Rosistilla oblonga: one gene and its partner. The protein of the gene in region 2 interacts with the protein of the main gene of each other region in a pairwise test. Links are inferred from orthologs where the notes say so. Each region holds a gene or a part of one and is shown on either strand. Other genes may lie near its edges.

Region 1 (4,674 bases), 1.0 Mb from region 2 along the record:
CCAACGCCAATTGGCTCATCCATTTGCCGGTGCCCTTGGCGCCAGCGACGTCCAAGATGCGATCGACCAAGTGGTCGCTGGTGTCGCCATCTTTGACGCTAAAGATGTCACGAGTGATCTCGATCAAGTAGCTTTGCAGTTCGCCCTTGTTCCATTCGTCGAAGACGTCATAGAGTTCGTCGTTGGTCAGGCCGCCGACGTCTTTCAGCAATTGATACGCTTCGCAGATCAACTGCATGTCGCCGTATTCGATGCCGTTGTGAACCATCTTCACGTAGTGGCCGGCACCGCGTGGGCCAACCCAATCGCAGCAAGGGATGTCGTTATTCGGACCGACCTTCGCCGAGATCGCTTGGAACATCTCCTTGACCATCGGCCAAGCATCTTTCGATCCGCCTGGCATCAGGCTTGGGCCCTTCAGAGCGCCTTCTTCACCACCGGAAACACCGGTGCCGATGAAGTGGAAGCCCTTGGCCTCGACTTCTTTTGTGCGGCGTTCGGTATCGGCGTAGTGGGTGTTTCCACCGTCGATGATGATGTCGCCTGGTTCCAAAAACGGCGTCAATTGTTCGATGATCGCGTCGACAGCGGGGCCCGCTTTGACCAACATCATCAACTTGCGCGGACGGGCACACGACTTCACGAACTCTTCGATCGAGTGGCAACCGACGAAGTTCTTGCCAGCGGCACGGCCTTCGATCAGGGCATCGACCTTGTCGGTCGTGCGGTTGTAAACGGCAACCTTGTAACCGCGGCTCTCTACATTCAGGGCCAGGTTCTCGCCCATTACAGCTAGGCCGATCAGCCCGAAATCGCAATCACCACTCATTTTTTGTGCATCCCAATGGATTATTTATTGAAGCAGCCCGAGGCCCCCCAGCAGGCACTCAAACATTTTAAAACGCTTGCTATACGCGAGCGAATGATAGCCGACCGCCCGATTTTCATCAATATGCCGCCGATCTTCAGTCGCCGCGGCCTACGACGCCTGGAATAACCGATCCCGCGTCGCGACGGTGACGTCGGGGAAATCGCTGAAGACCCCGTCGGCATCGGCTTCGAACAACGCGATCTCGATCAATCGCTCGAAGCTGTCGACGTATACGGGCAACGCGTCGGCTCGCAATGTCCACGGATGGACCTTCAAACCGCAGCGATGAGCCAATTCGACAAGCGGCGTGCACAGATACCCTTGGCGGTTTGCGTGGGGAACGACGACAACGTTCATCGAAGGCCCGATCGCATCGGCGTATTTAGCCATCGTTTGCAGATCGGACTCCGCCGCGGCCAGATCGTATTCCGCGGTGGTTCGCCCCCAGTCGTCGTCTTCCAGCAACTGCACCAACCGCATTTGGCAGTCGAGTTCGTCGCGGATCCGACGGGTTTCCGCCGCATCAAAACATTGGACATAGACGTTGTCCGATCGGCTGGCGTATCCGTATTCGTTCAGCACCGCCAATGTGATCTGGCTGATGTCTTTCCCCTGCTGGCGATGCCAAGCCGGACGTTTGATCTCAGTATAGATCCCGACGTCGCGGCCGGTGCTGTCGTTGAGTCCCTGGATCAATTCCAGTTCTTCGGCCAGCGTTGCGATCCGAAACTGCGACAGCCCCATCGGGAACCGGTTCGGAAAGACGGCCTGACCGGTCGCCGGATCGAAGCGTTCGGAAACCGACAACGACTTCAATTCGTCGAGCGTGAGATCGATCGCGTAGAAACGCCCATCGTCGCGTGCCCGTTCGGGAAACCGCTGCCGGACGTCGGTAACGGTATCCAAGTGGACGTCGTGCAAAACCAGCGGCACGTCGTCTTTGCTGAGGACGACGTCCTGTTCCAAAAAGTCGGAACCGACAGCGTAAGCGAACGCCTTGGCCGGCAGCGTGTGCTCGGGCAGGTATCCCGAGGCGCCGCGGTGAGCGATCACAATCTTTGCGTGTTCAGTCGGCGAGCCGTTACCCATCGTGAGAGCCTTCCTTACGAGCGGGAAAACCTACAACGCAGCTTCCGCCAGTTCGCGAACGCGGCGAACCATCGATCGCAGCCCGTTGCTGCGAGAGCGGGTCAGATGCCCCTGCAGGTCCAGTTCGGTGAACAGCCCATCGATGTCGATCGCCAGGATCTCCTTCGCCGGCTTGCCACTCAACAACGCGACGATGATCGCAATCAGCCCGCGCGTGATCACCGCGTCGCTATCGGCTTCGAAATCGAGGATCGGCGAATCGTCCGCCGATTCGGTGGGGCGTTGGCTGGCCACCAACCAAACGTTGCTGACACAACCCTGCACGCGATTCGGTTCGACGCGATGTTCCGCAGCCATCTGCGGCAGCCCATCAGCGAACTCGATGATGTATTCGAGCCGTTCGTCGTAGTCGTTGATCTCTTGGAATTCTTCCCGCAGTTCGTCGGGGGTAATCGTTTGCATCGGGTTCAATCTCCATGCTTCTCGCGCAGCCGAGCCGAGGTCCGCAACATCAGCTGGGTGCGTTCAAATTCATTTATCCATTCTTGGATCACCGCCGCCTGAACGGGATCATCAGCGGTAACGATCCCCGATCCACATGCCGCGCCGGCCAACTGGTCGGCCATCTGACGGTATCGAGCCAGCGTGCGGTCGCCGTAGTGACCGACAAAAAAGTCTTCTTCGCTGAAGAACGCGACTTGCGGGACGCGAGCGGCTCCGCAGATCGACATGATTCCCTTCAACTCCTCGCTGGCATCGCGATCGATATAGCGAACGGTGATCTTATCGCTCGCCTGTTCGATCCGCCGCAGGATCGGGCACTGTTGCACGCAATCACCGCACCAAGCTCCCGCGAAACAGAGGACTCGCATCTCGCGAACAAACCCGCCGATCAACGCGGTTTGCGCGTCGGTCAACTCACACACATCGTAGACAGCCGCCCACTTGCGTCGATCGAGGTCCGATCCGTGTTTGGCTAGAAAGTCGTCGTAGGGAAGACCTTGGTGGAAGTAGCTTGCGGGGATCATCTTTGATTTTAGTTTCCAAAGGGCGCGATGGGCAGTCGCCAACGCGACCATTTCAGTCCAATGTTGCGAGTCTGCGCGACACTGACAACCTGTGTGATTCGAATTGGCTCGCAGCGGTCGCCCGATGATTAATCCTCAACGTGCCCGCAGAGCGGATTGCCGGGCGCGAACCTCAAGAAATCAGAACCCGCCCCGTCCCGACGCCTTTAAGGGGAAAGCATCGGGTCCTATAATCCCTCCCAGCGTGCGGTCGTCCTGTTTCCTGTTAGGCCTCCATCTTATGAAAATCCACGAATATCAAGCGAAAGAACTGTTTCGAGCCGCTGGCGTCCCCGTGCTGCAAGGCATGGTCGCCCGCAATGCGGACGAAGCCAAAGATGCATACAACAAGCTGGGCGGCGCGATTGCGGTTGTCAAAGCTCAGATCCATGCCGGCGGTCGCGGCAAGGGAACGGTTACTGAAAAGCCGGAACAACACGGCGTTGAATTGGTCAAATCGGCCGACGACGCAGCACGCGTTGCCGAGAACCTGTTGGGCAACCATCTGGTCACGATCCAGACCGGTCCCGAAGGCCAACGCGTCAACCAAGTCTTCGTCGAATCGGGTTGCAACATCGCTCGCGAATTGTACCTCGGCATCGTCCTGGACCGCGCCGTCTCGCTGCCCGTTTTGATGGTCAGTACCGAAGGTGGTATGGAGATCGAAAAGGTCGCCGAAGAGACGCCTGAAAAGATTTTGAAGGAGCACTTTGATCCGCACGTTGGATTGGAGAGCTACCAGGTCCGCAAGTTGTGCAAGGCGATGGGCATCAGCGGTAAAGCCGCCCGTTCAGCCGACTTGTTCATGAAAAAGATCTGCCAGCTGTACGTCGATCTCGATTGTGCCCTGCTGGAAGTCAACCCGTTGGTGATCACCGGCGACGACGAAATGATCGCTTTGGACGCGAAGGTCACCTTCGACGACAACGCGATGTTCCGCCACAAAGACATCGCGGAACTTCGCGACGATGCCGAAGAGGAACCAAGCGAATTGCGAGCTGCGGCGTCGGGGCTGAGCTTTGTCAAGCTAGACGGTAACATCGCTTGCTTGGTCAACGGAGCTGGACTGGCGATGTCGACGATGGACATCATCAAGCATCACGGTGGCGAACCCGCAAACTTCTTGGACGTTGGTGGCGGAGCGAACAAAGACCAAGTGACCGAAGCGTTCCGAATCCTGTTGGCCGATCCCCACGTCAAAGCGGTACTGGTCAACATCTTCGGCGGCATCGCACGTTGCACGACGATTGCCGATGCGTTGATCGCGGCCAGCAAAGAGGTCGGATTCAACGTGCCTTTGGTCGTTCGATTGGAAGGAACCGAAGTCGAAGAGGGTCGACGGATGCTCGAAGAAAGCGATGTCGAAATCATCAATGCCGTCGGCCTGACCGATGCTGCAAAGAAGGTTGTCGAGGCGGCAGGCGTCTAAAGTTGACGACTGTTTTGATTTGAATCGTTTACAACTCACAACAAATCGTTGACCTACACGATTTACGGGATTCGGAATAACAATGTCCATTTTGATTGACAAAAACACGCGCGTCATTTGCCAAGGCATCACTGGCGGCGCGGGAACCTTCCACACCAAAGGTTGCAAAGAATACGGCACCCAGATGGTCGGCGGTGTAACGCCGGGCAAATCGGGCC
Region 2 (4,876 bases):
TCACTCACGCGACCGATTGCCCCACGATCGACAAGACGCAGCAGGGAGACATCAAGCTTGGTGGCGGACCGGTAATTTTCCGCGGCCCCAACATGAATCCGAAAGTCGTGCAGCGGTTGGTGCAGATCGCCGACGAACTGCGGATCCCGTATCAGATGGCTGCGGCGGGGCGAGCGACGCCCAACGATGCCAACGCGTTGCAGATCAGCAGCGGCGGCGTGGCGACCGGCTTGGTTGCGATTCCCAACCGCTACATGCACAGCGCCGTCGAAACGGTTTCGATGAATGACCTCGACAGCGCGGCCGAACTGTTGGCCAACTTCGCAGCTCGCCTGACCGCCGAAGACGACTTCACCCCCAGCGTTTGATCTTTTCGCTTTTCATAAGACTGCCGGTCCAAGCGATCCCTTGGGCCGGCCAACCGCCTCCATCACAAACGCTCAACATGTCACAACAACACACGCTCACGATCCGCGTCAACTATCACGAGACCGATGGCCAGGGGCGTGTTCATCACGCCAACTATCTCAATTATTTCGAGCGTGGCCGCGTCGAACTGATGCGCAGTCTGGGCTCCAGCTACAAACAGTTCGAAGCCGATGGGCTGATGCTGGTCGTCGCCGAGATGAACGTCAAATATCACCAACTGGCCGAATTCGACGACCTGCTGACGCTGAAAACAACCGTCTTGGAAGCTCACGGTGCGAGGATCCGCCATCGGTACGAGATCTTCCGCGAGGACCAAATACTCGTATACGCCGAATCGGTGATCGCATGCGTTCGCCCCGATGGAAGGGCCACTCGCCTGCCGGTGGAACTTCAGCAGGGCCGACGCCGATCCTAGCCTCTCTCCTATAATGAAAGTAGGCCGTTGAGTAGGCTCAGCCGGTCGGCTCCTATCGGCTGTCCGGTCCAGTCAATAAACTGACAGTGGCGGGAACGGTCTCTCGCCGACCGCCCTTTGACCCCGCGGATCACTCGCCCAACCGAACCTCTACAGCCGCCACCATGTCGAATTCTTATGGAGCGATCGATCAGACGTTGATCGATCATTTTGAGGATCCCTACCACCGTGGCGATTGCGAAGCGGCGACGCACGTGGCCGAGGGAGAAAATTCGTTGTGCGGCGACACGATGCAGGTTCAACTGAGAATCAGCCCCAGCGATGGCCAGATCGAAGAGGCTTGGTTCGACGGTGACGGATGTGTGGTCAGCCAAGCCGCTGCATCGATGTTGATGGAAACGATCGAAGCGATGACGCCCGATGCGATCCGCGACTTCGACACCCGGGCGATGTTGGAACGGTTAGGTCCTTCGATCGCGGTCAGCCAACAAAAATGTGGCCTGTTGGCCTGGCGGGTGCTGCAATTGGCGCTGCAATCGCCGCTGGATGAATTCGGCGACGGACCGACCTTTGGCGGCCCACATCTCGGCGAGGAAAACTGACAACCATCATTGGAACCAAATTGAATACGACAGAACGCTCTCCGCTGGCGATCGATGCTGCGGCCTATCGCCAAGACTTTCCCATCCTTTCGCGCCAACTGCGCGAGGGCGTGCCGTTGGTCTATCTCGACAACGCCGCCAGCACCCAGCGGCCGCAAGCGGTCATCGATGCGATGGATGCCTGTTATGAGGGCTATTACGCAAACGTCCATCGCGGCATCCATACGCTCAGCGAAGAATCGACGCAGAAATACGAAGACGCTCGGCTGCGGATCGCCCAGTTTCTGTCGGTTGCAAACGAGTGCGAACTGATCTTCACCGCCGGCACGACCGCCGCGATCAATCTCGTCGCTCGCAGCTGGGGCGATGCCAACATCAAATCGGGCGATGTGATCCTGACGACGATGATGGAACACCACGCCAACATCGTCCCCTGGCAACAGCTTGCCCAGCGGACCGGTTGCCGCGTCGAATTCGCTCCGTTGACCGAAGACGGCCGGCTGTGCATCGAATCATTCGACAAACGGTTATCCGACCTGCAACCGAAGCTGGTCGCCCTGACAGCCGCCAGCAACGTGCTTGGGACGATCAATCCGGTCGCGGAATTAGTCACCAAAGCCCGCGATGCTGGCGCGGTGACGTTGGTCGATGCCGCCCAAGCCGTCCCGCATTCGCAAGTCGATGTGAATCAATGGAACGCCGATTTCGTGACGTTCAGTGGACACAAGGTCTGCGGTCCCACGGGCATCGGCGTCTTGCACGGCAAGCAACAACTGCTCGACGCGATGCCTCCTTTTCTCGGTGGCGGTGCGATGATCCACCGCGTGACCACCTCTGGTTTTGAACCGGCGGGCTTGCCCGAAAAGTTCGAAGCGGGAACGCCTGCGATTGCCGAAGCGATCGGTCTGGCCGCAGCGATCGATTACGTCGACTCCGTCGGGCTCGATCGAATCCACGCTTACGAGCTGCAACTGTGCACCCTCGCACACGAAGCACTCCAAGAAATCGAAGGGTTGCACATCTTGGGCCCCGACCCAAAACACAAAGCGGGCATCGTAAGCTTTACGATCGACGGTGTGCATCCGCACGACATTTCGCAATGGCTCGATCGACGCGGAATCGCCGTCCGCGCGGGGCACCACTGTGCCATGCCACTGCATGAACTGCTGCAGATCTCGGCTTCGACTCGGGCCAGTTTCTACTTCTATAACACTCCCGAAGAAGTGCTCCAGTTTGCCGACGCGGTGCGCAGTGCGCGGGACAAATTCAACCGTCCGCGAAAACGGACGTAGACTCGCGACGGGGATCGCCCCACGCGATTACCTCCACCACCGGCGCGGTACGCAGTGGAAAAACTGCGTTTTGCGCCAGGTAGAAGAGCGACGCCGATCAATACTTCAACGTCGCCGCCATCTTCGCTCGGACCGGCATATCGCTAGCCGGTGCTGCGTGGATCCGGCCGCCATGGATGATCGTCTGCACCATCGCCGATTCGATCAAATCGCGGCACTCCTCGCGCGGTCGACCCTGCGGTGGTTGACCACTTTCCTGCAACACATTCCGCTCGCGATGGAAACTTCCGTAGAGCGTCGCGTCGCGATCGAAAAAGAGTGTGTCAATTCGTCCCACCTGTGCGGCACACAAGATCTCGCGTGCATCGAGCGTGACCGGGCGTTGCCGCTCACGGAACTCCCGGGCGTCGGAATCTCGCTGTTGTTGCAATTGATCGACGGCCAGCGGCATCGCTTCTCGAAGCAGCTTTTCGGGGGAATATTGATCGATATTGCCAGTCAGCACCTTCCCAACACGTTGCGTACAGACACTGTGCTCGCGATACAGATCGGTCTCGGCTTCGGAACCGGCAAGGATCAAGAAACCGGAACGATCGTGCAAATATGCACACACCGCTTCATCGACTTGTTGGATATATTCGATAAACGCAGGTGCCAGCGGGTCGATCCCCTCTTCGATTTCATCGATATCCACAGCTGCGGTCCGCGTCAGATCCTCGAAACCTGTGTGCACAAGCATCGGTTCTCGAGCGGCGCTTCGGACCGCATTTTCGAAGCTCACGGGGAACCCAGCATTTTGAATCTGGGTAATTTCCGAAAGCGTGGCGCGGTAGAAAGCCAGCTTCTGTTTGCTGATCGTCAGCAGATAGAAATCGGCGAATTGGTTCTCGGTCAACAGCATCGGACGCAGGCAAAAAGTCCCCGCGACGATGGCTCGCGAATCGGATTCCTCATACCCCGGGACGATCTCAAAAACGTCTTCGGACAAGTAAATTGCTACTCCACCGCTACGCGCCGCCAGGAATTGCGGATCCTCTTGCAGGTCGAACAGCGGCCGTAAGAAGTCGTTTGCATCGGTCGATGACATCCAGAACTGCGCCAGCTGTTGATGCGACTTTTCGATCAACTGCCCCAGCCCGATGCTGCCGTCCGAAGCCAACGCGTGCTCCGGCGAGGCCGGCAAGAAAAGAGTAACGTGTGGTGTTCCCGGCAGGCCCGACAGACGCTTCACTTGGTCGCGATTGAATGATTGAATCATTTATTCCTCCATGAGTAAAAGACTTTCCATGACTTGGACATTGGGGGATGCTCCGCAAAGGTTGTTCCGAACAGCTAAAAATGTTTTGAATAAACACAAATTCGTTTCTTGCCAGCATCCGATGCGTTATGCTCATGGTGGTCGCGACCGACCGCGCCGCTGCAGCTTCTCTCCTTTACCGATCTCGATTGCGGTGAGCGGTCCACCGGCGGGATCGAAACGCTAAAATTGCGTCTTACGGCAACGCGAATTTAGGCAATGTGGTCCGCACACAACATCTGGATTAACAAGGTCCAAGCTCGCAGGGCCCTTCCGTTCCCAGCCACATCGATCAGGCCCACTCCCCGATGGCGACTCCCAAACCTATCGCTCCCGAACAACTCGGTCGCTGGCGTTTGATCCTCGGAGCAAGCTCGCAGGATCAGCTGAATGAATACGGCGGAGGCAACCTCTCCCTCGACGCCGATCAGCAATTGATGGACGAAGCCTTGGCGGCGATCTACGACCAGACGCAGGAAGGTTCCGATTCGAGCGGCAAGCGTTCAGCCGGTTCGGGCGGATCCTCACCTCGCTTGGCAAAATGGCTCGGCGACATCCGCACCTACTTTTCCGAAGACGTCGTCGCCGTGATCCAACAGGATGCGATCGACCGCAAAGGGATGCGGGAACTGCTGCTGGAACCGGAACTACTCAAAAACGTTCAGCCCAACGTGCAACTGGTCGGGACGTTGTTGAGTCTTGGCGGTCAGATTCCCGAGCGAACCAAAGAGACGGCGCGGATGGTCGTCCGAGCCGTCGCCGACAAGATCAAACTCACGCTGGAACAACGGATCCGACAAGCGGTCCAAGGGGCGCTCAATCGGAACGAACACTCTCCGAT

What was found.
Region 1: the proteins of CA51_RS16975 (region 2) and CA51_RS13500 interact in binary tests that used the Escherichia coli proteins (3 or more experiments, as listed by UniProt). The link is inferred for Rosistilla oblonga from one-to-one orthologs.

The regions. Positions count from the first base shown.
Region 1 is NZ_CP036292.1:3,792,312-3,796,985, forward strand. Bases 707-3,451 are described here. They hold CA51_RS13500 (SufE family protein), read right to left. Parts: upstream 2,423-3,451; coding sequence 1,991-2,422; downstream 707-1,990. Other genes in these bases: gnd (decarboxylating NADP(+)-dependent phosphogluconate dehydrogenase), read right to left, coding at 707-829; glpQ (glycerophosphodiester phosphodiesterase), read right to left, coding at 980-1,960; CA51_RS13505 (thioredoxin family protein), read right to left, coding at 2,428-2,988; sucC (ADP-forming succinate--CoA ligase subunit beta), read left to right, coding at 3,269-3,451. Also shown: more of gnd, read right to left, coding at 1-706; more of sucC, read left to right, coding at 3,452-4,456; sucD (succinate--CoA ligase subunit alpha), read left to right, coding at 4,539-4,674. UniProt on the Escherichia coli protein: Participates in cysteine desulfuration mediated by SufS. Cysteine desulfuration mobilizes sulfur from L-cysteine to yield L-alanine and constitutes an essential step in sulfur metabolism for biosynthesis of a variety of sulfur-containing biomolecules.
Region 2 is NZ_CP036292.1:4,812,281-4,817,156, forward strand. The notes cover bases 656-3,602. They hold CA51_RS16975 (aminotransferase class V-fold PLP-dependent enzyme), read left to right. Parts: upstream 656-1,466; coding sequence 1,467-2,738; downstream 2,739-3,602. Other genes in these bases: CA51_RS16965 (acyl-CoA thioesterase), read left to right, coding at 656-844; CA51_RS16970 (iron-sulfur cluster assembly scaffold protein), read left to right, coding at 1,009-1,446; CA51_RS16980 (baeRF3 domain-containing protein), read right to left, coding at 2,836-3,602. In the rest of the region: CA51_RS16960 (M42 family metallopeptidase), read left to right, coding at 1-368; more of CA51_RS16965, read left to right, coding at 446-655; more of CA51_RS16980, read right to left, coding at 3,603-3,996; CA51_RS16985 (VWA domain-containing protein), read left to right, coding at 4,344-4,876. UniProt on the Escherichia coli protein: Cysteine desulfurases mobilize the sulfur from L-cysteine to yield L-alanine, an essential step in sulfur metabolism for biosynthesis of a variety of sulfur-containing biomolecules.